DNA from 4 places in the Micromonospora sp. NPDC047467 genome. Region 1 is predicted to be linked to each of the others. Evidence: riboswitches for the same ligand, from Rfam matches in the RefSeq annotation. Region 1 holds a riboswitch; each other region holds the start of a gene.

The links. Region 1 has a riboswitch for cyclic di-AMP ahead of ABZ780_RS13605 (hypothetical protein). Riboswitches for the same ligand answer to the same signal wherever they lie in the genome.
Region 2: it holds a riboswitch for cyclic di-AMP, as region 1 does, so the genes downstream of both, ABZ780_RS06660 (hypothetical protein) here and ABZ780_RS13605 (hypothetical protein) in region 1, are expected to answer to the same signal.
Region 3: it holds a riboswitch for cyclic di-AMP, as region 1 does, so the genes downstream of both, ABZ780_RS04200 (NlpC/P60 family protein) here and ABZ780_RS13605 (hypothetical protein) in region 1, are expected to answer to the same signal.
Region 4: it holds a riboswitch for cyclic di-AMP, as region 1 does, so the genes downstream of both, ABZ780_RS21925 (transglycosylase family protein) here and ABZ780_RS13605 (hypothetical protein) in region 1, are expected to answer to the same signal.

What each region holds. Positions count from the first base shown of each region.
Region 1 covers NZ_JBEYTO010000004.1:229,883-236,886, reverse strand. Annotated here, with positions in the region: gene ABZ780_RS13615 (AAA family ATPase) at 1-171, shown strand, start outside; gene ABZ780_RS13610 (cation diffusion facilitator family transporter) at 277-1,194, shown strand; cyclic di-AMP (ydaO/yuaA leader) riboswitch at 1,335-1,466, shown strand; gene ABZ780_RS13605 (hypothetical protein) at 1,520-2,539, shown strand; gene ABZ780_RS13600 (SRPBCC family protein) at 2,840-3,307, opposite strand; gene ABZ780_RS13595 (PfkB family carbohydrate kinase) at 3,479-4,456, shown strand; gene ABZ780_RS13590 (5'/3'-nucleotidase SurE) at 4,453-5,280, shown strand; gene ABZ780_RS13585 (STAS domain-containing protein) at 5,300-5,662, opposite strand; gene ABZ780_RS13580 (hypothetical protein) at 6,052-6,195, shown strand; gene ABZ780_RS13575 (hypothetical protein) at 6,332-6,739, shown strand; gene ABZ780_RS13570 (cellulose binding domain-containing protein) at 6,909-7,004, opposite strand, start outside.
Region 2 covers NZ_JBEYTO010000002.1:523,425-530,428, reverse strand. Annotated here, with positions in the region: gene ABZ780_RS06680 (copper ion binding protein) at 1-178, opposite strand, end outside; gene ABZ780_RS06675 (metal-sensitive transcriptional regulator) at 330-626, shown strand; gene ABZ780_RS06670 (heavy metal translocating P-type ATPase) at 633-2,591, opposite strand; gene ABZ780_RS06665 (YibE/F family protein) at 3,028-4,395, shown strand; cyclic di-AMP (ydaO/yuaA leader) riboswitch at 4,562-4,692, shown strand; gene ABZ780_RS06660 (hypothetical protein) at 4,697-5,716, shown strand; gene ABZ780_RS06655 (carbonic anhydrase) at 5,790-6,503, opposite strand; gene ABZ780_RS06650 (MarR family winged helix-turn-helix transcriptional regulator) at 6,715-7,004, shown strand, end outside.
Region 3 covers NZ_JBEYTO010000002.1:4,011-10,850, forward strand. Annotated here, with positions in the region: gene ABZ780_RS04190 (NlpC/P60 family protein) at 1-342, shown strand, start outside; gene ABZ780_RS04195 (N-acetylmuramoyl-L-alanine amidase) at 413-2,386, opposite strand; cyclic di-AMP (ydaO/yuaA leader) riboswitch at 2,621-2,756, shown strand; gene ABZ780_RS04200 (NlpC/P60 family protein) at 2,770-3,810, shown strand; gene dcd (dCTP deaminase) at 3,874-4,452, opposite strand; gene ABZ780_RS04210 (pyridoxamine 5'-phosphate oxidase family protein) at 4,530-5,084, shown strand; gene ABZ780_RS04215 (zinc metalloprotease) at 5,152-6,135, opposite strand; tRNA gene ABZ780_RS04220 (tRNA-Gly) at 6,339-6,412, shown strand.
Region 4 covers NZ_JBEYTO010000007.1:400,883-407,886, forward strand. Annotated here, with positions in the region: gene ABZ780_RS21890 (FMN-binding glutamate synthase family protein) at 1-363, shown strand, start outside; gene ABZ780_RS21895 (N-acetyltransferase) at 788-1,309, shown strand; gene ABZ780_RS21900 (GNAT family N-acetyltransferase) at 1,306-1,902, shown strand; gene ABZ780_RS21905 (YafY family protein) at 1,794-2,771, opposite strand; gene ABZ780_RS21910 (VOC family protein) at 2,866-3,303, shown strand; gene dinB (DNA polymerase IV) at 3,361-4,548, shown strand; gene ABZ780_RS21920 (hypothetical protein) at 4,675-5,025, shown strand; gene ABZ780_RS21925 (transglycosylase family protein) at 5,115-5,777, opposite strand; cyclic di-AMP (ydaO/yuaA leader) riboswitch at 5,779-5,951, opposite strand; gene htpG (molecular chaperone HtpG) at 6,171-7,004, opposite strand, start outside.

The sequences.
Region 1 (7,004 bases):
TCGCGGCTACAGGTGGTGACCAGCCTGGAGGCCAAGGGCATGGAGTACGACGGCGTGGTGCTTGTCGCACCGAGCGAGATCCGGGCGGATCCGGGGGCGGGCGTACGCACGCTCTACGTCGCGCTGTCCCGTGCCACCCAGCGGCTCACCACCATCGACCCGATCGGCTGAATCCGAATCGGCGCGGCCCGGAGTCGGCACTGCCGGACAGTTGCATACATAGCGATGTGAGCATACATTTGACCCGGTCCCGGACGGCAACGGAGGGTGGGTGTCGTGGGTGCAGGTCATGACCACCACCACGCCTCGGTCGCCAATGCCGCGCACCAGCACCGGGGCCGACTCTGGGCGGCATTCGGGCTGCTCGCCACCCTGATGGTGGTCGAGGCGGTGGCCGCCCTGCACACCGGCTCGCTGGCCCTGCTCTCCGACGCCGGGCACATGTTCACCGACGTGCTCGGCATCGGGATGGCGCTCGCCGCGATCACCGCCACCCAACGGGCCACCGGCGACCCGCAGCGCACCTTCGGGCTCTACCGCCTCGAGGTGCTCGCCGCCCTGGCCAACGCCGTCCTGCTCTCCGGCGTGGCGATCTACGTGGTGATCGAGGCGATCCGCCGGTTCGGCGACCCGCACGAGGTGGTGGCCGGCCCGATGCTCGCGGTGGCCGTACTCGGCCTGCTCGCGAACGTGGTCGCGTTCGCCCTGCTCCGCACCGGGGCCCGGGAGAGCATCAACCTCCAGGGCGCCTACCTGGAGGTGCTCGGCGACCTGCTCGGCTCGGTCGGCGTGATCGGGGCGGCACTGCTCATCACGGTCACCGACTGGTGGTGGGCCGACCCACTGGTGGCGGTCGCCATCGGCGTGTTCATCCTGCCGCGCACCTGGCGGCTCGGCCGCGCCGCGGTCCGCATCCTGGTGCAGGCCGCCCCGGAACACCTCCAGGTCACCGCCGTGCACGACCGGCTGGCCGCCGTGCCCGGCGTCGTCGAGGTGCACGACCTGCACGTCTGGACGCTCACCTCGGGCATGGAGGTGGCCTCCGCACACCTGACCATGGCCCCCGGCGCGGAGGTCGGCGCCGTGCTCACCGCCGCGCGTGCCGCCCTCCAGGAAGACTTCCGGATCGAGCACGCCACGCTCCAGATCGAGCCCGGGGCCGCACCCGGTGCCTGCGGTGCCGTCACCTGGTGACAATTTGCCGAGATTTCATCGCATTAGTCGACATTCACGGTGACGACGTAGGCACCGTCCGTCACATTGGCTGCACCTGCCCCAGCGGCACCGGTAGGCTCGGTCTCGGCCACCACCAGGCGGCGCCCTCCCGGCGCCGGTGGGGGCCGCCGCCTAATCGCCCGAGAGGGCGAACCGGGGAACCACGTTCCTGGGGTGCATCCGCGTCAGCGGTAGGGATCTTCCGTCCCGAACCCGTCAGCTAACCCGGTCGGCGGCTAACGGAAGGACACGCATAGTGGCACCAGCACGACCCCCCGCCGCCCGACTGGCGGCGCTGATCGTCATGATGTTCACCCTCGGCGTCGCGATCCCGGCCGGCGCAGCCTCGGCCGCTCCCCCGGCCGCCCAGCGGGCCGCCGCAGCACCCAGCGACGACGAAGAGGGTGGCACCCCGGCCCTGCGGGCCCAGCTCGAAGCGGCCAGCAAGGGCTACCTCGACGCGAAGCGCGCCCTGGACACCTCCGTACAACGGCAGCAGCAACTCGCCACCAAACTGAAGACCACCGAAGCCGAGATGAACGAGCGCAACGGCAAGGTCGGTCAGATCGCCGGCGTCGCGTACCGCACCGGCCGGCTCAGCACCGTCTCGGCGCTGCTCAGCACCAACACCCCCGAAGGCTTCATGGACCGGGCCGCCGCGCTGGACGTGGTCGCCGCCAACGAGGACCGGGCACTGCGCGACCTCCTCGCCACCAAGGACGAGGCCAACCGCACCCGCGTCGCCCTCGACGGCGAGATCCGCGAGCAGCGCAAGCAGGTCGAGGTGATGGCCAAGCGCAAGGAACAGGCCGAGCGAGCCCTGACCGTGGCCACCACCAAGCCGCAGACCACCACCGCCGACACCAACTCCAACCGGGGCACCTCCAGCGCCAACGCCAAGGCCGCGCCGCGCAACTCCGACGGCTCCTGGCCGTCCGAGTCGTGCAGCGTCAACGACCCGACCCCGGCCAACGGCTGCATTACCCCCCGCACCCTGCACGCCCTCAACCAGGCCAAGGCCGCCGGCTTCACCCGGTACGTCTCCTGCCACCGCTCCGGCGGCTCCGGCGAGCACCCCAAGGGCCGGGCCTGCGACTTCGCCGCGCAGAAGAACGGCTTCGGCGGAGACGCCACCGGCGGCGACAAGACGTACGGCAACAACCTGGCCGCGTACTTCATCCGCAACGCCGACCGACTCGCCGTGCTGTACGTGATCTGGTACAGGCAGATCTGGCTACCCAGCAGCGGGTGGAAGTCCTACAGCGGAGCGGGCGGCGACCCGTCCAGCGATCACACCAACCACGTGCACCTGTCCGTGTACTGACCCGACCCGGCCGGCGCCTCTCCGATGTGGGGCGCCGGCCGTCGGCCCTCAGGCCGCTGAGCGGGCTGGCCTGGCACCGGCCGCACCCCGATTGCCCGGCAACGCCAGCCATGATCGCGCTGCAACCAGGATGTAGTGGCCTCGCAAGCAGCCGGAGGCCACTACATCCTGGATCGAGCACGATCATGGCGAGGTCGCCGCGCACAGGACGCGGCTCGCGGCGCGGCGCGGCGGCGCGCGAGGGCGCGAGGGCGCGGCGGCACGGCGCGCGTGGGCGGGGCGGCGTGGGCGCGGGTGTGGTCAGGCGGGGGTTGGGGGGTTGTCGGTGCGGTCGAGGGCCGCGCCGAGTCGGGTCGCCAGGGCCAGGTGGGCGGCTCTGGCCTGGCGAAACGCGTACCGGAAAAGGGGCGCTGGCGCCCGCAGGGTGATCTCGACGTCGATCCGGACCAGGCCGTCCGGCTCGGTGCGTAGCCGGGTGTGGTTGCGCACCGTGGTGGCCGGCCACTGGCGGGCCACCGTGACGATCTCGTCGTCCTCGCAGACCAGCACGTCCGCCTGGTAGGTGGTTTTGAAGCGCAGCGGGCCGGCGGCCAGCCGGTCGTTGATCGTGTAGCTGGCCCGGGCGCCGGGCCGGGGCGGGACCCGGCGAACCCGGATGATCAGCGGATGCAGCTCGCCCTGGCGGGTCAGGTCGCTCAGCAACGCCGCCGCGTCGGCGAGTGAGCAGCGGGCCTGGACGGTGTAGCTGAACGTATCGCTGCTGAACACACCGTCTCCTGCCGTCGATGGTCGCACGATCGTCCCGTACCCCGGTCAGGCTGGCAACGCCCGGACGGACGCCGGCCGTTGCCCCGGCATTCGCGGCGCGTTATCACTACCGTCGGCTGTGGGGATATCACCGGTCGTGACGGAGGGCGGAGACATGAACGGCGATGCTCGGTGAGCGGGCACGTGATGGTCTTCGCGCCCACTCCGCAGCTGACGGTGACGGTGGACCAGCCGAACGACCATCCCGAACTGCACCTGCACCCCGGCGGGCAGGGTGTCTGGCAGGCCCGCATGGTGCTGTCGCTCGGGGTCGACGTGGTGCTCTGCGCCGCACTCGGCGGCGAGATCGGCCAGGTGCTGGAGCCACTGCTGGTCAGCGAGGGCGTGGACCTCAAGGTGGTGGTCCGTGACTCCGGTAGCGGCGGGTACGTGCACGACCGTCGGGACGGCTCCCGGCAGGAAGTCGCCGACGTGCCGGGGCAGCCGCTGAGCCGGCACGAGCTCGACGAGTTGTACAACCTGGCGCTCGGCGAGGGCCTCCGCGCCGAGGTGAGCGTCCTCAGTGGGCCCAACGCGCCGTGGCTGGTCCCGGCCGACGTGTACCGGCGCTTCGCCGCCGATCTCGGCGCCAACGGCAGCCGGGTGGTGGTCGACCTCTCCGGTGATCATCTTGGCGCGGCACTGGAGGGCGGAGTGTTCTTCCTCAAGGTGAGCCATGAGGAGCTGATCCGCGACGGCCGCGCCAGCAGCGACGACAGCGCGGAGCTGACCCGGGCGATGTACGAACTGCACGCCGCCGGCGCCGAGACGGTGGTGGTGAGCCGGGCCGACCAGCCGGCGTTGGCGCTGATCGACGGGGAGCTCTTCGAGGTGGAGATGCCCCGGTTGGAGGCCGCCGACCCGCGCGGCGCGGGCGACTCGATGACCGCCGGGGTTGCCGCCGTTGTCGCTCGCGGCGGGGACATCCGGACCGCCATCCGCACCGGTGCCGCAGCCGGGGCGCTGAACGTGACCCGGCACGGCCTGGGCACCGGCCGGTTGGACTCGATAACCGGGCTGGTGGAACGCGTCCGGCTGGTCCCGGCGGACAGCCGGCCGCAGGAGCGGACCACCCCCGACGAGCTGGCCGACCGGGCGGTCGAGAGATGACCCTGCGGGTGCTGGTCACCAACGACGACGGGATCGCCGCGCCGGGCATCCAGGCGCTGGCCTGGGCCGCGGCGCAGCGGGGCCTGGACGTGGTGGTCGCGGCGCCGCTGGAGGAGGCGAGCGGCACCAGCGCCGCGATGAGCGCGGTGGAACGGGACGGCCGGGTGGTGGTGCACGACCATCCGCTCCCGGACCTGCCGGGTGTGCCGGCGTACGGGGTCGGTGGCTCGCCCGGGTTCATCACGCTTATCGCGCTGCACGGCGCGTTCGGCCCACCGCCGTCGGTGGTGTTGTCCGGCATCAACCGGGGCGCGAACGCCGGCCGCGCCGTGCTGCACTCCGGCACGGTTGGTGCCGCGTTCACCGCCGCCACGAACGGCTGTCGGGCGATGGCGGTGTCGCTGGACGTGCTGTCGGCGGGTGAGGCGACGGCCGCCAGCGGTGGCGCGGCGGTGGACGCCGCAGCCCGGGTACGCGACGCCGAGCGGCACTGGAGCACCGCCGCCCGGGTCGCCCTGGACCTGCTGCCCCGGCTGACCGCCGGGCCGCTGGAGAGCGTGCTCAACGTCAACGCCCCCGACCTGCCGCACGGCCGGCTGCGCGGGGTGCGCCGTGGTTCGCTGGCCAGCTTCGGTCAGGTGCAGATGACGGTGGCCGAGTCGGGGCACGGCTTCGTGCGTACCTCGTTGGAGGAGCCGGGGCAGGCCGCGCAGCCCGGCACGGACGTGGCGTTGCTGGCCGGCGGGTACGCCTCGGTGACCGCCATCCGGGCGGTCACCGAGGCGGCCGACGTGGACCTGACCGGCCTGGATGAGCAGCCCTGACGGGCAGGATGGTCGACGCTCAGGCGCCGGGAAGCACCTCGGGTGTGGCGGCGCCGGCGAAGTAGGGCTCCGGAGCGCCGAAGAGGCCGAGCAGGCCGGTTACCCAGAGCTGCCGGTGCACGAACCGGCTCGGTTCGGTGACCACCAGCTTGACGCCGCTGACCTCGGCTGTCTGGAAGCCGGCGACCATGGCGCTGATGCCGACGGAGTCGATGAAGGTGACCAGCCTCATGTTGAGCTCGATGCGGAGCGGACGGCCCTTGGCCAGCACCTCCGCGATCGCTTCTCGCACCTCGTACGCTGTGTCGACGTCGATCTCGCCTCGTGGGGCGATCTCCACGACTCCACCGGACAGAACTGATTGCACGATCGACAGGCTCACGCGAGCACCTCCACCCGCCCGTCCCCCGGGCGCCTCATCAGTACGCGGGCCGCGACCGAGAGTATTCCTCCGACGGCCTCGGTCGCCACCCCTCGGGATGAGCAATTCACGGATCCGGGCTCACAAAGTCGCCCATATCCCCACTTTTCGGTATCTGATCACTCAATACTTTTCGTCATCTGCTCAGTCGACAATCGGTCGGAACCAACGTGCCGCGGACAAGGGTAGCGGCCCCAGCCCGACGCGCCCGACAACCGACCTGACCCGCGCCTCAGCCCCGAGTGGTACCGGCGTGTCGCGCCTGCCCACCGGCAGCAGATCCAGGCCCATGGTTGTCGACGCCGCCTAGCATCGACCCGGGACACCCACCGTGACGGAGAGGACCTTCGATGATCAAGAGACTGGCTGGGCTGGCCGGCGTCGGCGTACTGCTCGCCCTCGTGCTGGCCTGCGGGTTCGGTGGTGGCGGGGACGACGATGACGACGATGACGACGACTTCGCCCGGGGCGCTGCCGTGGTGACGGTGCGCTGAACCGGCCGGTGAGCCGTGCCGGCCGGGTTTGCGCGCGGTCGGCGCGGGGCACTGCGGGGTGAGCGAGCCGTGACGGCTGGACAGACGCCGAAGTCCGAAGTGGTTGGCGGCTTCGGCACCCGAGGAGGTAACCACGATGTTCGGAACCAACCTGCTGGACCGCCGCAGCAAGCCGGAGCGGATCGCGGACCAGGCGTGGGAGCACCTGGTCTCCGCCGTCAGCTCCGCGGGCGACAGCGTCCGGGACACCGCCCGCTCGGCCCGCCGCAGCAGCGGCGACCTCGCCGACGGCGCGGGTGACCTGGTGGGTTCGGCGGCCGAGGAGGCGCGGCGGCGAGCTTCGCGTGCCTTCGACGCGCTCGCCGGCCGCCAGCCGGCGCTGCCCTGGACGCTGCTGATCGGCGCCGCGCTGGTCGGCGCGGCGGTCGGCTGGGCCGTCGGCTCCGCCGCCCGTGCCGCCGGCAGTCGGGATGACCGCGCGGTGGACGACGTCGAGTTCGTCGACGTCGACCGCCCCAACTCCCCCGTCGGCCTGGACGACTGACCACCCACCCACCCGCCACGGGCCCCGCTCGACCTCCGGGTCGGCGGGGCCCGCTCGCGTATACGGGGCAATTTTCAGGGCCGGTCCGCCGGGGTGCCGGACCCCTCAGGCAGCCCCGGCGGGCCGGTGTAACGGAGGGTGGTCCGGGCGCACCCCCGGACCACCCAGGTCAGCGACTCGTGCAGGTGACGGTGGCCGGGGGTGAGTTGCTGCCGGTCCACGAGCCGAGGAACCCGACGGTGGTGCTGGCTCCGGCGCCGAGCGC
Region 2 (7,004 bases), on a different contig from region 1:
CGACGGCGGCCCGGACCGACTCCACGGCCACCGGCTGCTCGCTGCTGACGGTGACCTGGCCGGTGCCGAGGTCGACCTGAACGTCGTGCACGCCCGCGATGGCGCCCACCTCGGCGCTGACCGCGCTGACGCAGTGCCCGCAGGTCATGCCCTTCACCTGGTACGTCGTGCTGACCATCGAATGTCTCCCTCTGTCATCTCCGAGCCTATACCCCCCGGGGGTAAGTCGGAGACGGATCCGTGCCCTTGTCATGTACCGGTACCCGGTGGGGGTATCCCGGCGAGAGCGACAGTACCATACCCCCCAGGGGTACGCTATCCTGGTCGCCATGACCGCACCGACCCCGATCCGCGGATACACCGCCAGCAAGGACCAGCTACTCACGCGACTTCGGCGCGTCGAGGGGCAGGTCCGGGGCATCGAGAAGATGGTCGACGAGGACCGCTACTGCATCGACGTGCTCACCCAGATCTCCGCGATCCAGGCCGCACTCGACAAGGTGGCCCTGGGCCTGCTCGACGGGCACGCCCGGCACTGCATGCACGAGGGGGCGGCCGAGGGCCGGGCCGACGAGATGGCCACCGAGATGATGGCGGCGGTCGGCCGGCTCATGAAGCGCGGCTGACGACCCTCAGTCCGGTGCCGGGTCGAGACGGACCCGGCGCAGCAACTGCGCGTTGAGCGCCACGACGATGGTGGACGCGGACATCAACAGCGCGGCCACCGCCGGGCTCAACGCCACACCCGCCCAGGCCAGCACTCCCGCCGCCAGCGGCAGCGCCACCACGTTGTAGCCCGCCGCCCAGGCCAGGTTCTGCCGCATCTTCCGGTACGACGCCCGGGACAGCCGGACCACGGCACCCACCCCGCGCGGGTCCGACGACGCCAACACCACCCCGGCGGACTCGATCGCGACATCGGTGCCCGCCCCGATCGCGATGCCCACGTCCGCTCGGGCCAACGCGGGCGCGTCGTTCACTCCGTCGCCGACCATCGCCACGGTCAGCCCTCGCCCCTGGAGCTCGGCCACCCGGCTGTCCTTCTCCGCTGGCAGCACCTCGGCGAAGACCTCGTCGACTCCGGGCCGGAAGCCGAGTTGGGCCGCGACCGCCTCGGCCACCGGACGGGCGTCACCCGTGATCATGGCGATCGTCCGTACGCCCTCGGCACGCAGCTCGCCGATGGCCCGCTGAGCCTCCGGACGCACCTCGTCGGTCAACGCGAACGCGCCGAGCACGGTCCCCGGCAGCCGCACCAGATGCAGCACCGCCGCGCCCCGCGCCGACCACCGCCCGGTCGCCTCCTCCAACTCCGCCGGGAGCGACAGGCCCAGCTCCCGCAGCAGCGCCGGCCCGCCCACCGCGTACTCCGTACCGTCGACGGTGGCCTGCACACCGCGGCCCGGCAGCGATCGGAACTTGGCAGCCGAGGCCGGGCCGGCACGCCCGGCCGCCGTCACGATCGCCCGGGCCAGCGGATGCTCGCTGTCCGACTCGACGCCCGCCGCGATCCGCAGCACCTCGCCCCGCTCGGTGCCCGCCGCCACCACCACGTCGGTGACCACGTGCTCGCCTCGGGTGAGGGTGCCGGTCTTGTCGAAGAGCACCGCGCCGACGGTCCGCATCCGCTCCAACGCCAACCGGTCCTTGATCAGGATTCCGGACCGCGCGGCCAGCGCGGTCGAGAGCGCGACGACCAGAGGGATGGCCAGACCGAGCGCGTGCGGGCACGCGATCACCAGAACCGTGACCGCGCGGACCACCGCCTCGTCGGGCTGACCGAGCGCGGTCCAGACCAGCACGGTCAGCACAGCGGTGCCGGTGGCCACGTAGAACAGCGCGGCGGCGAACCGGTCGGCCAACAGTTGCGCCCGGCCACCGGAGGCCTGCGCCTGCGCGACCATCCGCTGGATGCCGGCGAGGGCGGTCTGCTCACCGAGCGCCTCGACACGGACCCGGACAGCCGAGTCGGTGGCCACCGTACCGGCCACCACCCGATCGCCCGTCGACCGCGCTACCGGCCGGGACTCACCGGTGATCATCGATTCGTCCAGTTCGGCGTCACCCTCGACGATCCGGCCGTCCGCCGGCACCCGACCCCCCGGGCGGACCAGCACCACGTCGTCGATCCGCAGGTCGGTCACCGGCACCGCCTCGACCCGCCCGTCCGCAGCCACCCGCTCGGCCTCGTCCGGCAGCAGCGCGGCCAGCGCCGCGAGCGCGCCCCGCGCCTGCCCGATGGCCTTCATCTCCTGCCAGTGCCCCAGCAGCATGATGGTGACCAGCGCGGCCAACTCCCACCAGAAGTCCAGGTCGAAGGCGCCCACGCTGGTGGCCAGCGATGCGGTGTAGGCCACGGTGATCGCCATCGCGATCAGCAGCATCATGCCCGGTGCCCGGTCCCGTACCTCCCGGACCGCGCCGACCAGGAACGGCCAGCCGCCCCACCAGAACACCACCGAACCGAGCACCGGGCCCACCCAGGATCGGCCCGGTACGTCGCTCAGGCCCAGCTGATCCGAGACGAGATGGCTGGTCAGGACCACCGGGATGGTGAGCACCAGGCAGACCCAGAAGCGGCGACGGAACATCGCCGGATCGTGCCCGACGTGCTTGTCATGCCCCGCGTGCTTGTCGTGCTCCGCGTGCTGCGTGGGCGCGGCGGGGGTGGCGTGCCGCTGGCGGTCGGGGTCGGGCGCTGACGGAGCGGGCATTCCTCCAACATGCCCCGCCGGTGGCCGCCACGCGAGTGGTTCGCCTATCCGACACCCCGTCACGAACTGCAAGCCCGCTGTGGCCTGGTTAGCATTTCCCAGGATGACTCTCCATACGACGCCGCACACCCAGGCTGCGGCGCCACCACGTCGTGGCGCCACTGCCGGTCAACCGTGCCGGGCGATTACCGTCCGTGATCGAACGATCGTCAGTCGGCGGTCCATCGCGCCTCTCGCAGCCGTTTCCCTGTCAACGGTGAACCGACCGGTCCGCTGACACGTACCCCGCACCGGATCGTTGGGAGTTCTCGCATTGGGTTCCGACCACAGCCGTTCCGCTCCGCCCGCCCCGCCGGGGGTGCGACGGATCCTCGTCGCGACGGTGGTGCCGCTCTTCGTGGCCACCGTCCTCGCCGCGGTGGTGCTCTGGCCGCGCGACGGGTCACCGCGCGCCGGTGGCGAAGCGGACGTGCCGCGATACCACGGCACGGTGACCCGGGTGGTGACCGAGCCCTGCCCGCCGGCGGCGAACCCCGAGGGCACATCGGCCGCCGGGGACGGGCCGTGCGGCACGGTGGACGTACGGGTGGAGGACGGGCCGAGCGCTGGGCAGCAGGTCCAGACCCCGGTCCCCGCCGGGCCCGGAGCGCCCCGGGTGGCGGTGGGCGACGAGGTCATCATGGTCGAGTTGACCGATCCGACCGATCCCGCCGCCAGCAGTTGGAACATCGCCGAGCACCAGCGGGGAACGCCGCTGCTGTGGCTGGCGGTGGTCTTCGCCGCCGCGATCGTCGCGTTCGGCCGATGGCGGGGCCTCGCCGCGCTCGCGGGGCTGGCGGCCAGCTTCGCGATCCTGCTCACCTTCGTGCTGCCGGGCATCGCCGCCGGGGGGTCACCGCTGCTGGTGGCGGTGGTCGGCGCCGCGCTGATCATGTTCGTGGTGCTCTACCTGACGCACGGGGTCACCGCGCAGACCTCGGTCGCGGTGCTCGGCACCCTGGGCAGCCTCATCCTCACCGGCGTCCTCGCCACCATCGCCACGGCCGCCACCCACCTCACCGGCTTCGGCAGTGAGGAGGCGACGACGCTGTCGATGTTCCAGGGCGACGTGGACCTGCACGGTCTGCTGCTCGCCGGGATCATCATCGGGTCGCTCGGCGTGCTCGACGACGTGACGGTCACCCAGGCGGCCACCGTCACCGAGTTGGCGAACGCCAACCCGGGGCTGACCCGGTTGCAGCTCTACCGGGCGGCCACCCGGGTCGGCCGCGCCCACATCGCCTCCACGGTCAACACCATCGTCCTGGCGTACGCGGGCGCGTCACTCCCCCTGTTGCTCCTGCTCACCGCCGACTCGCGGCCGATCGCGCAGATCCTCACCAGTGAGTTCCTCGCGCAGGAGATCGTTCGCAGCGCGGTAGCCACACTCGGCCTGATCGCCGCCGTGCCGCTGACCACCGGGCTGGCCGCGGTGGTGACCGCGGCCGGGCGGTCGGATGCCACCCCGTCCGCCGATGCTCCCGCCCCGCGCCCCCGACCGGACCGGGCAGAGGCACTGGCGGCACTCGGCTCACCGCGAACGGGTCGACCCGACGGGCCGGACCAGACGCGGACCCCACCCCCACCCACCGCCACCGATCCGTGGCCGCAGTCGAACAGGAGCACAGATACGGCATGGTGACACTCCTCAGCGTGACCGGATCGGGCAGTCGTCCTGGAGGCCACGTCACTGGTCACTCAACGCCATGGCGAAATGACGCTTTTGGTGGGCATCCAGGCGTAGCTCACCCGGTCGACTCTCGGGTAACCTCGCTGCCGGTTACCGATGTAGGCGCGAAGCGGCGCCTGCGGTGCCACCGCCCAATCGCCAACCGGCGAGCCGGGGACCCAGGCACGTGGGGTGAATCCGCAGCAGCGGTAGGGGCCACTTCCGCCCCGAACCCGTCAGCTAACCCGGTCGGCGGTCGACGGAAGGGAACATTGTGACGGCACCCCTACGCCGCTGGTTGACACCCGTGGTGGCCGTGATCGCCGCACTGACCGTGCTTGCCGGGCCCCTCCCAGCCCACGCCGCCCCGGCGACCCCCACACCGTCCGGGCACGAGGAGGACAGCGAGCCAAAGCTGCTCAACGACGTCATCGAGCAGGCCAACCGCGACTACTCCGCCGCCAAGTCCAAGTTGGACAAATCCAAGAAGCGGCAGTTGGAGCTCGCGATAGAGGTCGACCGGGCCAAAGCCGACCTGGAGGCGCTGGCCCCGCAGGTCGGGCAGATCGCCGCCCAGTCGTACCGGACCGGCCGGATCGGCGCGATCGCGATGCTGCTGGAGAGCGACGCTCCCGACTCCTTCGTCCAGCGCGCCGCGACGCTCGACGAGATGAACATGGTCAACGAGAAGAAGCTCGCCGAGGTCAACACGGTCAAGGCCCGCGCCGAGCAGGCCAAGCTGGCCCTCGACACGGAGGTCCGCGAGCAGCAGAAGCAGACCGCACTGATGGCGAAGCGCAAGAGCGAGGCGGACAAGGCGCTCTCCCTCGTCGGCGGGAAGGGCTTCACCGGCGGCCTGGTGGATGCCACCTCGCGGGTCGCGAAGATCGGCCCGGGTCGCACCGCCGACGGTGACTGGAAGCCGCAGTCGTGCAGCGAGGACGACCCGACCACCTCCGGCTGCGTCACGCCCCGCACGCTGCACGCGTACAAGGAGGTCAAGCTGGCCGGCTTCAACCGCTTCGTCGGCTGTTACCGCCCCGGCGGGCCGTGGGAGCACCCGAAGGGCCGCGCCTGCGACTGGTCGCTGCAGAAGAGCGGCTTCGCCCCGTGGCACAACGAGGACACCCGCAAGTACGGCAACAACGTCGCCGCGTTCCTCATCCGTAACGCCGACCGACTCGGCATCTACTACGTGATCTGGAACCGACAGATCTGGTTCCCGGCGACCGGGTGGAGTTCGTACAGCGGGCCGTCGAACCACACCGACCACGTCCACATGTCGCTGCTCTGACCACGCCTACAGCAGTCGACGAGGGCCGCCCCACATCGCGCGGGGCGGCCCTCGTCGCGGGTCTCGGGCTACGTCAGGCGGCGGCGGGCGCCGCCGGGCCGTCCGGGGCGGCGGGCACGTCGAGCGTCGCGGCACCGGCCGGTACGGGGGTCACCGGACGCACTCCACCTGCGGCGAGGCGGTACGACACCCCCACCACCGCGCACCGCCCCTGCGCCACCGCGTCGGCCAGCACCGGCGACTGCCCGAGCAGCATCTCGACGGTCTGTGCGATGTGGATGTCGACGATGCCGTCGATGTCGTCCACTCCCTCGGCCGTGGCTCGCCGCAGGCTGGGCAGCACCGCGTCGACCACCGTGCGCAGATGCCCTCCGGGTGAGGTGCCGGTGGCGGCCGTCTCACGGGCCGCCTGCACGGCACCGCAGGAGTCGTGGCCGAGCACCACCACCAGAGGGGTGCCGAGCACGGTCACCGCGTACTCGACGCTGCCCAGCACCTCCGGGCCCACGATGTGCCCGGCGGTGCGGACCACGAAGAGGTCACCCAGGCCCCGGTCAAAGATGATCTCGGCGGCCAACCGGGAGTCGGAACAGCCGACGATCACCGCGAACGGGTGCTGGCCGTCGGCCACCGCGGCCCGATGCTCGGCGTCCTGGTTGGGGTGGCGCGGAGCCCCGCTGACGAAGCGTCGGTTGCCGTCGGCCAGCTCGGCGTACGCTCGGGCCGGCTCGCTGAGCGCCGATGCCCGCTCGGTGGCCCGCTGCGGGCCCGGCTGCCCACCGGGCATAGCGGAACGGCTCATCCCCGCACCTCGTCTCCACACATTTGACCTGCTCAACCCGCACGTCGGCCGGACCGGCGGCGGGCGCTGGCTCCACGTTCACACGCACCGCAAGATGCGTCAAGATATGCGTGATTTAGATTTCATACGTTGGCCCTCGGCTCGGGCGCAGATGACGCGCGGGAGACGGGGCGGACAACCGGAGAGGCGATCCACCATGACGAACACGGCAACGGCCGGCGACAGCACCGGCAGCGGCCGGAACTGGACATTCCTCACGAACCACGGCCATGTCCTGCTGGCCATCGCCCGTGATCCCACCGCTCGGCTGCGGGACGTGGCGGCCGAGGTCGGCGTCACCGAACGAGCCGCGCAGGCCATCGTCGCCGACCTGGAGGCGGGCGGTTACCTGCACCGCACCCGGGTCGGACGCCGCAACGAGTACACCCTCAACCCGGCCGGTCGATTCCGGCACCCCGCCGAGGCCTACCGCCAGGTCGGTGACCT
Region 3 (6,840 bases), on a different contig from region 1:
GCCCAGAAGGCGATCAAGACGGCCTGTCAGCAGGTCGGCAAGCCGTACGTCTGGGGTGCCACCGGCCCGAACTCGTTCGACTGCTCGGGCCTGACCCAGTACGCCTACAAGTCGGCCGGGATCAGCCTCACCCACCACACCGGCAACCAGTGGAACGAGGGCAAGGCCATCTCGCGGGCCGACGCCCGCCCCGGTGACCTGGTGTTCTTCTTCAGCGACCTGCACCATGTCGGCCTCTATCTGGGTAACGACCAGATGGTGCACGCCCCGCGCGCCGGTAAACCGGTGCAGGTGGCAAGCATCAACCACATGCCGGTCGCCGGGTTCCGCCGACCCGGCTGATCCCCACCAGGCACGACGACGGCCCCCGGTCACCGACCGGGGGCCGTCGCGGTTTTCAGCGGTACGCCGGTCAGCGCGGCGCGCCCACCGGGGACGGCAGCACCTGCACGTCGGCCAGGTTGACGTACATGATGCGGTGGCCGAACTGGATCTGCACGTACCTGTTCTCGCCGCGGATCACCGTCCAGTCGCCGGGCGAGGAGCCGTCGACCGTGCTGGCCCGGTAGTACTCACCGGGCAGCACCGCGCCGACGGCGTACCGCTGCCCGGCGGCGAGGGTGTACTGCAACGGCGAGATCGCCTGGTAGGGCACACCGGCCGGGTAGGCGGCCTGCTCCGGGTACGCCCGCCCGTACACCGGAATGGTGGCGCGGCCGGGCTTCGGGGTGACCACCACGCCGACGGTCCAGGTGGCGGTCGGTGCGGTCTTCGGGTTGTGGAACCAGGCCCGCTGCCCGAGGTACCAGATGGCCGTCCAGTCACCCTGCCGCCCGGCCAGCGCGTACGTCTGGCCGGCGGAGGCGCGGGCGCCGTGGTCCGACACCTCCATCGTGTTCGGGGTGCCGTCGGGGCGCAGCGCGATGTCGTTGACCAGTGGCGCGTCCGCGGCCGGTGCGGTGCGCAGCACCACCGACGACGATCCGCGCGGCGGGCACGGAACGCCGGGGGTGACGCATCCAATGAACGCCGGCTGGTTGGTGGCGTAGTCCGGGTCGATCCGGACCAGGCCGGTCGCCGGGGTGCCGGTGTCCAGGCGCGGCGCGTGCAGCAGGTCGAAGTAGTGCGTCCAGTCCCAGTACGGTCCCGGGTCCCAGTGCATCCCGCGCACGGTCGACGCGGTGGTGCCGGGCACGTTGTCGTGGCCGATGATGTGCTGGCGGTCCAGCGGGATGCCCAACCGCAGCGCGAGGTGTCGGACGAGCTTCGCGGACGTCCGGTACATCGCCTCCGTGTACCAGGTGCCCTGCGCGGCGAAGCCCTCGTGTTCGAGCCCGATCGACTTGGCGTTGACGTACCAGTTGCCGGCGTGCCAGGCAACGTCCTTGGTCTTGACGTGCTGGGCGATGTGCCCGTCCACCGAGCGCAGCGAGTAGTGCCAGCTCACGTACGTCGGGTCCTGGACGAGGTTCAGGGTGGTCGCCCAACTCGCCTCGGTGTCGTGGATGACGATGTATTCGATCTTCTGCCGGGCGGGCCGGTCGGAGAGGTCGTGGTTGCCGTAGTCCCCGTCGCCGAACGCCTCGTACGGCGCGGGAATCCATTCACACGAGATGGTGCGCGGGCACTCCAGACCATCCGGGCGGGCGAGCTTGCGCAGACCCAGCCGGTCCAGCCAGGAACGCTCCGGCCGTACCGTGCGGGCTGGCAGCGTGACCCGCTGACCGTCGTCGGTCACCCGGGACTCGCCCGCGCCGATGGTGGTGAAGACCTCGTCGGCGAAGGCCGCCGCGGCGTCGGCGCTGTCCGCGCCGGCGTAACGGGCCACCGCGCCGTACCAGGCGGACGGGTCGCTGCCGGCGCCGACCGGCGCGCCCAACTCCCGTTGGTACGCCGCCAGCAGCGCTGCCCCGCCGCGGATGTTCACGTTGGCGTCGGTGCGTAGCGACTCGGGGGCCGCCCCGGTCAGCGCGGCGGCGGCGTCCACGGTCTGCAGGGCCGCGCTGGGCGGCGCGGAGTCTGCGGTGTGGCGGGGTGCCAGCGTGGTACGCGAGTCGTCGCCGCGCGGGTCCTCGGTGCCGGCGTCGTGGTGGCCGCGTCCGGGCAGGGCGGTCACGTGCCGGGCGTCGGTCAGGTGCATCGGGCCGTAGCCGCCGCTGGTGCTCGGTGTGCCGGCGTTGCTGTCCCAGCGGGACTCCAGATAGGAGACGCCGAGCAGCACGGCGGTCGGTACGCCGTACTCGCTGGCTGCGGCGGCGTACTGCTGCTGGCGGTCGGCGGTGGCTGCGGCGGCGGCCGGACCGGCGGGCAACGGTAGTGCGGTCGCGGCGACCACGGCGGTGACCAGCAGTGCGTGCCGGCCGGACGACAGGGTTGGATGGCGCATCGAACCCCCTAGATTGCGTGGGTAAGGGTGAGGCCACCCTCCCGCCGGCCGGGAGTCTGCGTCAATACCTTTCCATGTATGCACACGTCCGGAAGGAAACTTTCGCCCACGGTCCGTGACCCCTCCGGATCGGTACGGAGTGTCACGGCCCCACGGGTTGCGGATTGGTAACGGCCGTCTCTACTCTGGTCATTTGTCGGCCCGGTGGCAGGTCTGCCCGTCCCGGGCAGTAACGGACCGACACCGCCGAGTCGCTTGCGAGCGAGCCGGGGACCCAGGTTCCCCGGGGTGAATCCGCAGTCACTGCGGTAGGGCGCCGACTTCCCGCCCGAACCCGTCAGCTAACCCGGTAGGCGGTCAGGAAGAAGGAGTACGGAACCCCGGTGGCACTTCATGCCCCGCGGCCGTCGTCCGGGCGGTCGGCGTCAGCCGACCCGACACCGACCGCGCCGCGTCCACGCTGGCCCCGCTTCACCACCGCCCTCGCCGCCCTGGTCGGCGTCGCCGTCGTCCTGACCGGCAGCGCCACGGCGGCCCACGCGGACCCGTCCGTCGCCGAGATCGAACGCCAGATCGACGCCGACTGGAACAAGCTCGAACCGATCATCGAACGGCACAACGCCACCCGCACCGACCTGGCCGCCAAACGCAAGCAGGCCGACGCCCTGGCCGCCCGGATCGCTCCGCTGGAGCGCCAGGTCGACGCCGCGATGGACAAGGTCAGCGCCCTGGCCGTCCGCGCGTACATGGGCGAGAACGTCTCCACCGTCAACGCCGTGCTCGGCAGCCGGTCACCCAGCGAGATGGTCGGCCAACTGGAGATGCTCGACCGGTTCGCCCACAACCAGCAGCAGGACGTACAGCAGGTGTCCGACCTGCGTGACGAGCTGGCCCGGCAGAAGGCGCCGCTGGACGAGATGGTGGCCCAGCTGACCCTGACCGAGGCGCAGCTGGCGGCGAAGAAGAAGCAGATCAACGCCGAGATCGACAAGCTCCAGAAGCTGCGCCTCAAGGTGTACGGCAACGGCGGCGGCGGTCCGCTGCGTCCGGCGCCCTGCCCGGCCAGCTACCCCGGCGGCGGCGCGGGCACGGCGGTCAAGTTCGCCTGCGCCCAGATCGGCAAACCCTACGTGTGGGGCGCCGAGGGCCCGAACTCGTACGACTGCTCCGGGCTGATGCTGGCCGCGTGGGCCAAGGCCGGGGTGTCCCTGCCGCACAACGCCGCGCAGCAGAGCCGGGTGACCAAGGACGTCAGCCGCGCCGACCTGCGCCCCGGTGACCTCGTCTTCTACTACAGCGACATCCACCACGTCGGCATGTACGTCGGCAACGGCTGGGTGGTGCACGCGTCCCAGGCCGGTCAACCCGTCAAGATGAAGAAGGTCGACGACGGCCCGATCCACAGCTACGGCCGCCCAGGCTGAGCCTCTGCTGGTCGAGGGCCCGTCGCGATCCGTCGCGGCGGGCCCTCGTCGTTGACCCGACCCTCAGCGGGTCGGCCAGGCCCGCCAGTTCTGCCAGGAGCGGCTCGGCGTCGGCCCCCGCTGACCCTGGTAACGCGAGCCGTAGACCACCGAGCCGTACGGGTGGTCGGCCGGCGAGGAGAGCCGGAAGATGCAGAGCTGCCCGATCTTCATGCCCGGCCAGAGGGTGATCGGCAGGTTCGCCACGTTGGACAGCTCCAGCGTCACGTGACCGGAGAAGCCCGGGTCGATGAAGCCGGCGGTGGAGTGGGTGAGCAGGCCGAGCCGGCCCAGGCTGGACTTGCCCTCCAGGCGGCCGGCGAGCTGGTCGCCGAGCGAGATCACCTCCAGCGTCGAGGCGAGCACGAACTCGCCCGGGTGCAGCACAAACGGCTCGCCGTCGGGCACCTCGACCACCGAGGTCAGGTCGTCCTGTTGCATGGCCGGGTCGATGTGCGTGTAGAGGTGGTTGTTGAAGACCCGGAACAGCCGGTCGAGTCGTACGTCGATGCTGGACGGTTGGACCAGGGTGGGCTCGAAAGGGTCCAGGCCCAGCGCGCCGGCCTTGATCTCGGTGACCAGGTCGCGGTCGGAGAGCAGCATCGGACCACCATAGCGAGGCACGCGGTGACCAGCGTGTCGAGGTCGCTCTTCGTACATTTGTTCGATAGAATGCCGGCATGGCTTCCTGGTCCGATTTCGCCGCCGACGAGCCCCGACTCGCCGACGGGATCCGCGTTCTCCTGCAGCAGTACGGGCCGGGCTTCGGCTACCTGGCCACGGTCCGCGCCGACGGCGGTCCCCGGGTCCATCCGGTCTCCCCGGTCATCACCGACGAGGGTCTGTTCTGCTTCATCATCGACTCGCCGAAGCGCCGTGACCTGGAGCGGGACGGCCGCTATGCGCTGCACTCGTTCCCACCGGAGGAGAGCGACGACGAGGCTTACGTGGCGGGGCACGCCTGGCCGGTGACCGATCCGGCGCGGGTGGCCCGGCTGGCGCAGACCGCCCGAGCGGAGCCGCAGGTCGACTGGCGGCTCTTCGAGTTCACCGTCGACGTGGCGATGCTGACCCGCCGCGAGCACCAGATCACGGGCATTCCTGGTCTCCCGCCGAGCCGTCCGGCCGTTCGGGTCTGGCTCGACCCGCACGCCCCGACGGCTGCGGCGCCGCTCGGCGTACCCCAGACCCGCCCGACCCGTCTCAGCCGTGACGTCCAGTGCACGGCCGCCTGACCACCGCCCGAAGACGCCGGTGCCGGCTTCGTCGTGACGGAGCCGGCACCGGTGGTACGCGGAGAAGTTAGGCCGCGCGGTACGCGTTCCAGGCGGTCAGCATGCGGCTGGCCTGTCCCGGGGTGAACTGATACATGCACGAGTCGTAGGTGTAGTCCATGAAGTTGGTGATCGGGTCCAGCCCGGCCGCCGAGCAGGTGTTGCGCCCGGTCGGGCACTGGTAGGCCGGCGACGCCTCGGCCGGGGTGTCGCTGACGCTGTCACCCGAGCCACCGCAGCCACCCTGGAAGGTGTGGTAGAGGTTCAGCCAGTGACCCACCTCGTGGGTGCCGGTGTCGCCCTGGTTGTAGTTGGTGGCGGTGCCGCCCGGCAGCGACTCGTTCAGCGCGACCACGCCGTCCATGCTGCTCAGGTTCCGCTGCGGGAAGGTCGCCCAGCCCAGCAGGTTGTTGCTCAGTTCGCCGAGGTAGATGTTGAGCGTGTTCTTGCCGCCCACCCGCAGCGAGGACTTCATCGACCGCTCCGCCGACGAGCCCTGCACGATCGGGTACCACGATGGGTTCGTCACCCGGTTGATCTTGTCGAGGCGGAAGGCGAACGCGGTGACCGCGCCGCCGGTCGCGCCGGCGTACGCCTGGTTGAGCACGTTGATCTGGGCGGTGACCAGCGAGTCCGGGATGTTGCCGCCGGCCCGGGTGCTGTTCTCCTGGATCACGTGCACCACCACCGGGATGGTGACGGTGGCCAGTGCCGTCGCGCCGGCACCCGTGCGGAAGTTGGCGCGCTCCCGCAACGCCGCCGCGAGGTCGGCTTCCCGGTCGCGGACCTGGTCGGCGGTCAGTTCGTTCGGGTCGTGCTTGGCCGCACCGCCGGGCCTCATCCGGGCGTTGGCGTGGCTGTCGGCCGGCTCCACGCAGGCGCCACCAGGCGCTGCCGAGAGGGCTGAAGCAGCCGGCACGACACCTACGGCGGCGGTGCTGAGCAGCAGCGCGAGGGTTGTCGACGCGACACCGGCGGCACGCCGGGTCAGCAGGTTGGGACGGAGTCCCATGGGCCCACCTCTTTCTGGCGGCGCGGCAGGGGGTGTGTCACGCCATGGCGGAGAACGTGTGGCAGACGTTACAACCCATCGATGCATTTGAGAACGACTATATGTTGCCGTGAGGAAACTTCTTGCTGGCCCGCGTCCCGCTGTCGGCACGCGGGGATGCCTGGGTGCACCGGCTCGGCGACTCGGGTACAGTGGTGCCGCCCGCGGGTGTAGTTCAATGGCAGAACATCAGCTTCCCAAGCTGACAGTGCGGGTTCGATTCCCGTCACCCGCTCCACGATCGAAGCCCTGGCAAGGACGCGAGTCCCGCCAGGGCTTTCGATGTTCCACGGGCCGCCAGCGCCCGATGGGCCATCCACGGGCCATTAGCCACGCTTCCTGCCGGCCTTCTTGCCCTTGCCCTTGCCCTTCGCCTTGTCCGAGGGGCCGGCGGCCGACTTCTTGGCCTTCTTGCGCTCGGCCTTCACGGCGTCGCTCACCGCCTGGGCGATGGCCCGATCCGCCTCCGAGGTGGGGTGAGGCCGTGGCAGTGCGTCCGGGCTGACCGGTTCAGTCCTGGTCGAATACGGTCGCCCATGTCAGGACGCACGCGTCGTTTCCGGCGGTGGCGAGCAGGCTGGCGCCGTTGGAGTGGGTCCAGGTCCCCACCGCGTACACCGTCCCGGTGTGGCCGTGGAGTTCGCCGGCGGGTTGCAGTGTGTCGGG
Region 4 (7,004 bases), on a different contig from region 1:
CAGGCGCAGAAGTGCCACACCGACACCTGCCCCACCGGCGTAGCGACGCAGAACGCATGGCTGGCCCGGGGCCTGGACCCGGCGTCGAAGTCGCACCGGGCGGCCAACTACCTGCGGACGCTGCGCCGGGACCTGACGACGGTCGCCGAGGCGTGCGGTGTGGAACACCCCGGCCTGATCGGTACGGACGCCGTGGAGATCCTGGACGGCCGCACCGGCTCCACCCCACTGCACGAGGTGTACGGCTACCAGCCGGACTGGGGCCTGCCCTCCCCCGCCGATCAGGCGGAGATCATCCGGCTGATGGTCCCGGAGGCGCCCCAGGGCGGTAGTGCCCCGCCGTCAGCCACCGCCGTCGGCTGAGGTCCCGGGCTGGCCTCCCCTGGCGCAGCCCCAGCCTGACCTCACTCGATGCCCGGAGCCGAAGCCGTGGGCCTGGCCGTAGGCGCGGGCCTGGCGCGCGAAGTTTCTCCCACCCGGACCGGCCCCTCGTGGTGCTGATCGGCGACCGTGGGCGCGGGCGAAGCCGTGGCCGAGGGCGCGGCCGAAGGCGTAGGCGTGGCCGGGGCCGGGGCCGGGGGTGAGGCCGGGAGCGGGGGCGGGGTTCCCCCCGTGAGCTTGATGTCTCTGAGACATTTTGATGCCTCAGAGACATCAGCCGTTTTAGCGGTACCTCCCCCACCCAGCCGGGCTCGGCTCCAGGCAGCCGCCCGGGTGCACGGCCGCCCACACGATGACGCCCGATAAACACGTGGAGCCGTCGACACAGGGTGCCTATGGTGGCGCGGTGCTGATCAGACGCGAGACACCCGCCGACGTCGACGCCATTCGGGCGGTGCACTCCGCTGCCTTCGCCAAGGCCGACGGTGACGGGGTACCGGTCGAGGCGACGCTGGTCGACGCGCTGCGCGCCGACGAGGGCTGGCTGCCCGCGTACTCCCTGGTGGCGACCGATTCGGACGGCCAGGTGGTGGGGCACGTGGTGGCCACCCGGGGTCGGGTGGCCGGCCAGCCGGTGGCGCTCGGGCTGGGACCGGTCGGTGTGCTGCCCGGGTGGCAGCGGCGCGGGGTCGGTAGCGCGTTGATGCACGCGGTGCTCGGCGCGGCCGACGCGCGGGACGAGCCGCTGGTGGTGCTGCTCGGGCACCCCGACTACTACCCGCGTTTCGGGTTCCGACCCGCCGTCGAGTTGGGCGTCACCCCACCGCAGCCGTGGGGGCCGCAGTACTTCATGGCTCGACCGCTGCACGCGTGGAACGAGTCGATCCGGGGCGAGTTCCGTTACGCCAGCCCGTTCGACGACCTGTGAACCCACCGCGCATCCGGCGGCGGCGCGCCACCGACCTGGACGGCTGCGTCGCGGCGCTCGCCGAGGTTCACCGGGTCGACAGGTACCCGCTGAACTGGCCCGCCGACCCGCACCGCTGGCTCCGCGAGCCGCACCCGGCGCGGGCCTGGGTCGCCGTCGATGATGACGCTGCCGTCGTGGGCCACATCGCCGTGCATCGGGTGCCCGACCCGGCGGGCGGGCCGCTGGCCCAGCCGACGGCCGAGGTGGCTCGTCTCTTCGTAGTGCCAAAAGCCCGGGGGTTGGCGCTGGGCAGCGCGCTGCTGGACCGGGCCCGCCAGTGGGCGGACAAACGCGCAACGGACCTGGTGCTGGAGGTGGCCTCCGGTGACACCGCGGCCGCTGCGCTGTACGAGCGCGCAGGATGGCGGTGTGTCAGCACCAGCACGGCACCATGGACCGCTCCTGACGGCGGCCCGGTGTCGCTGCGCCACTACACGCTGCGTCACCGCGCGCCGGGCTCCGACGTCGGACTGGCCAGCGCCGCGAGGCGACGGGCGAGCAGCCCCGCGGCCTCGCGCAGCTCGGGAGGCTCCAGCACCTCGACCTCGTAGTTCAGGCGGGCGACGTGCGCGGCGATCCAGTCCAGGCTCTCCCCGCCGACGACCAGCACACACCACCCGTCGCGGTCGTCCTCGACGCGGCCCACCTGGGGCGGCACCAACTCCCGCACCCGGTCGGGCGGGGCGTGCACCCGGAGCCGGGCGAGATACCGGTACGGCGCCTCGGTCACCGACCGTTGCACGAAGGCGACCGGGTCCGGATGCTCGCCCGCCCGGAAGCGCCAGGTCGTCGCCACCGCGGTCCGCATCCGATCCAGGCGGAACGTGCGCCAGTCGTCGCGGTCGACGTCCCGGGCCATCAGGTACCAGCGGCGGCCGGTCGTGACCATCCGGATCGGCTCGACCGTGCGTTCCCGCTCCCCACCGGCCCGTCCGGCGTAGGTGAACCGCACCCGCACGGCGTCGCGACAGGCTCGCGCGAGCGTCACCAGCAGTTCCGCGTCGATCTCGGGCACCGGGCCGATGAGCGTCTCCGTGGAGTTGTGCACCGCCCGCACCTCGGCCCGCAGCCGCGACGGCATCACCTGGTCGAGCTTCGCCAGTGCCCGTAGGGCTGCCTCACCCGCCCCGGCCACCGTGCCGCCCGAGGCGAGCCGCAGGGAGACCGCCGTCGCGATCGCCTCCTCGTCGTCGAGGAGCAGCGGCGGCAGCCGGGTGCCCGCGCCGAGCTGATAGCCGCCGCCGACACCGGGGGCCGCGTGCACGGGATAGCCGAGCGCCCGCAGTCGCTGCACGTCGCGGCGTACGCAGCGGCCGGTGACCCCCAGCTCGGTGGCGAGCTCGGCGGCCGTCCAGGACAGCCGCCGCTGCAGCAGCCCCAGCAACCGCAGCACCCGCTCGGTCGTCCCCTCGACGGTCACCCGCCGATGGTTGCACACATTGCGGAACGATCCTGTCCGCGATCCGGGGGAGGCTGGGATCATGACCGACCAGACCAGGAAACAGGGAGCTGCCATGGCCCGCGACATGCAGATCACGTTCGACTGCGCCGACCCGGCCGGCTTGGCGACATTCTGGACCGAGGCGCTCGGCTACCAGGTGCAGGGCCCGCCCGGAGACTTCGCGTCATGGGAGCAGGCGCTGGAGGCGATGGGAGTGCCCCCGGAGAACCGTAACGACGCCTCGGCGGTGGTCGATCCCGACGGCTCGGGGCCGCGTCTGTTCTTCCAACGGGTTCCGGAGCACAAGCAGGTGAAGAACCGCGTCCACATCGACGTGCGGGCTGCTCCCGGGCTTGAGGGTGACGAGCGGATGGGGGCCCTGGAGGCGGAGGCCGAGCGACTCGTCTCGCACGGCGCCACACGGCTCAGTCGCCACGAACCCGCTCCCCCGCTGGGCGCCGGCCACATCATCATGGCCGACCCCGAGGGCAACGAATTCTGCCTCGACTGACCGGGCGTTCGCCCAGCTCACTGCCATGACGGCCGGACGCCATGCGAACATATGTACGTGTCACCCGGGGCCAGCATCCTGCACGCCGACCTGGACGCCTTCTACGCGTCCGTCGAGCAGCGTGACGACCCACGCCTGCGCGGGCGGCCGGTGATCGTCGGCGGCGGCGTGGTGCTCGCGGCCAGCTACGAGGCGAAGGCACGGGGCGTCCGCAGCGCGATGGGCGGCCAGCAGGCGCGTCGTCTGTGCCCGGACGCGATAGTGGTGCCGCCCCGGATGTCGGCGTACACGCGGGCCAGCCGGGCGGTGTTCGAGATCTTCCGGCAGACCACACCGCTGGTCGAGGGGCTCTCCATCGACGAGGCGTTCCTCGATGTGGGCGGCCTGCGCCGGCTGGCCGGGGCGCCGGCCGACATCGCCGAGCGGCTGCGCCGGGAGGTCCGCGACCAGGTCCACCTGCCGATCACGGTGGGTGTGGCCCGGACGAAGTTCCTGGCGAAGGTGGCCAGCGGGGTGGCGAAGCCGGACGGGCTGCTGGTCGTCGCGCCGGACGCCGAGTTGGCGTTCCTGCACCCGCTGCCGGTGGAACGGCTCTGGGGCGTCGGCCCGGTCACCGCCGCCAAGTTGCGCGAGCGGCGGATCCGTACCGTCGGGGAGGTGGCCCGCCTCGGCGAGGCGGCGCTGGTGTCCCTGCTCGGCGCGGGCGCCGGCCGGCACCTGCACGCCCTGGCCCACAATCGCGACCCGCGGGCGGTGCAGGTCGGCCGACGGCGCGGCTCGATGGGCGCGCAGCACGCGTTGAGTCGTACCCCGCACGCGCCCGCGGAGTTGGACGCCATCCTGGCGGGCCTGGTGGACCGGGTCACCCGGCGGATGCGGGCGGCCGGTCGATCCGGGCGCACGGTGATGCTGCGGCTGCGCTTCGGTGACTACACCCGGGCCACCCGCTCGCACACCCTGGGCAAGGCGACCGCGGACACGACACCCCTGCTGGCCGCCGCGCGGGCGCTGCTGCGGACGGCGCTGCCGGAGGTCGGCCGGCGGGGCGTCACGCTGATCGGCGTGTCGGTGGGCAACCTCGACGACAACCCTGTTCAACCGGAGCTGCCGTTCGACGCCACCCCCGGAGCCGACCTGGACGCCGCGGTCGACGCGGTCCGTGACCGGTTCGGGTCGACGGCGCTCACCCGCGCGGTGCTGCTCGGCCGGGACCCGGGCGTCGAGATGCCGCGGCTGCCAGATTGACCGGTCCGCGTGCTTTTCCACCTGCTCAAGCTGCGATCGGAGACACATCACAGCAGGTCGGCGGTTTAGCCAGCGGCTGACAGGTGACCCTTGGGGGGTACAGCCTGACAAGGGGGGACCCACACGATGTCCGACGACACCAGCAACCGACCGAGCCGTCGCACCGAACGCCCGCACGACGTGACCGACCCTCTGCTCTGGCAGTTGGCGGTGGATGTGCTCAGCGCCCACGAGCCGGACGACGAGGGTCTCTGCCGCAACCTCCAGTGCGCCGGGCAGTCCTGGCCGTGCGCGGCCCGCAACGGCGCCGAGCAGTCGCTGCGCCTGTCCCGTAGCAACCACGACTCGGCCGAGGCTCCCATCGACGGCGGCGCGGACCGTCCCGGGGAGACCGCCGTGCCCGCCCCCCGCTGGGGCTGGAACGCCGGCCCGGCGGCGTCGCAGCGAGGGCCGAAGGCGTCCGTCTCGGCGGCGTGACGGCGGCCCGCACGGGCATCCGGGCTGACAGCACGACACACACGAACGCTCGGCCGGTGACCCGGCCGAGCGTTCGTGTGTGTCAACCGTCAGAGGCTGAGCCGCTGACCCGGGAAGATCAGACCCGGGTCGGCACCGACCAGCTGCCGATTGCGCTCGTACAGGGCCTGCCAGCCGCCGGCCTGCCGGTGGCTCTGCGCGATCTCGGACAGCGTGTCGCCCGGCTTCACCACGTACGTGTCGCCACTGGCCGCCGGGGTGGTGCGCTCGTGGTTGCGGGTCGCCGGCTGCTCGCCGCGCGACGACCGCTCCTTTGGCTTGGTGGTCTTGTCGGACTTCGACGACTTCGAGGTGGACTTCGTCGACTTCGTGGCGGAGCCGCTCGACGAGCCGCCCTTCTTGCCGCAGGTCGGCCACGCGCCGATGCCCTGCCCCTTGAGCACCTTCTCGGCGATGGCGATCTGCTCGCCGCGGCTGGCCAGGTCGGCGCGGGCGGCGTACTTCTTGCCGCCGTAACCGGCCCAGGTGCTCTGCGCGAACTGCAGACCGCCGTAGTAGCCGTTACCGGTGTTGATCTTCCAGTTGCCACCGGACTCGCACTTGGCGATCGCGTCCCAGTTGACCGCGGCCTGCGCCGGGGCCGCCGGCCCGAAGAGCGCGACGGCGCCGGTGACCGCGCCGACGGCCAGGGTGCCGACGGCGAGGCGGCGGGTGGTGACCCGTCGATGACGGGGGGTGTAGACAGACGTCATGGTGAGCTTCCTCCACGCCGGCGAGGTGAGCTGTCGGGTTCGGGCCGAGGAGCCCGGCCGCGCGGTGGCGGCTTCACCCCGAGGTGACGATGCACCGAGGAACGTTGGGTCCCCCGCTCCTGCCCGGGTGACTGGGTTCCGACGACCGGGGGCAGGATTTGGCGTTGCCGGCCGTGGTGTCCGCTGTGGCGAACCCGACCGACGTTAGGCACGGTCGATGACGATCGCCCAACCGCTGTGAAGTTCTTCACCGGGCCACGCTGAGCGGCCCGCTCAGCGGTTGCGAACCCCGCTGACCTGTGAAGTGACCACGATGGACCGTTTCCGATCAGGTCGACTGAAGCGGCCGGCGGCGCCCGACTGTTCGGGCGGCCGCCGGCCGGGGAAAACGGTCTACAGGGTACGGGCCAGCCGATCGGCGAGCGTCCGGGTGAAGCGGGCCGGGTCGGCCAGGTCGCCGCCCTCGGCGAGCACCGCCAGGCCGTACAGCAGCTCGGCGGTTTCGGTGAGGGTTTCGGCGGAATCGCCCTGCTCGTGGGCCTTACGGAGCGCGGCGACCAGAGGATGACCGGGATTGATCTCCAGGATGCGCTTCGTCGATGGGATCTCGTGCCCCATCGCCCGGTACATCTTCTCCAGGGTCGGCGTGAGGTCGTGCGCGTCACCCACCACACAGGCCGGTGAGGTGGTGAGCCGCGACGACAGGCGGACCTCCCGGACGCTGTCGGCCAGGGTGGTGCCCAGCCAGTCCACCAGCGCCGCGAACTCCTGCCGCTGCTGCTCGCGCTCGGCCTCGGCCTGCTGCTTCTCCTCGTCGGTGTCCAGGTCGACCTCACCCTTGGCGATCGACCGCAACGGCCGGCCGTCGTACGCGCCGACCCGCTCGACCCACACCTCGTCGACCTGATCGGTGAGCAGCAGCACCTCGTGGCCCTTGGCCCGGAACGCCTCCAGGTGCGGGGAGTTCTCGATGGTGGCCCGGGAGTCGCCGGTGGCGTACCAGATGTCGCTCTGGCCGTCCTTCATCCGGGACACGTAACCGGCCAGGTCGGTGGGCTCCGCCGGGTCGTGGGTGGAGGCCACCGACAGGATGTCCAGCAGGGTGTCGCGGTTGTCGGTGTCGTCGATCAGGCCTTCCTTGACCACCGCGCCGAACTCGGTCCAGAAGGTCCGGTAGCGCTCGGCGTGGTTGGCCTTGAGGTCCTTGACCGCGGCGAGGACCTTCTT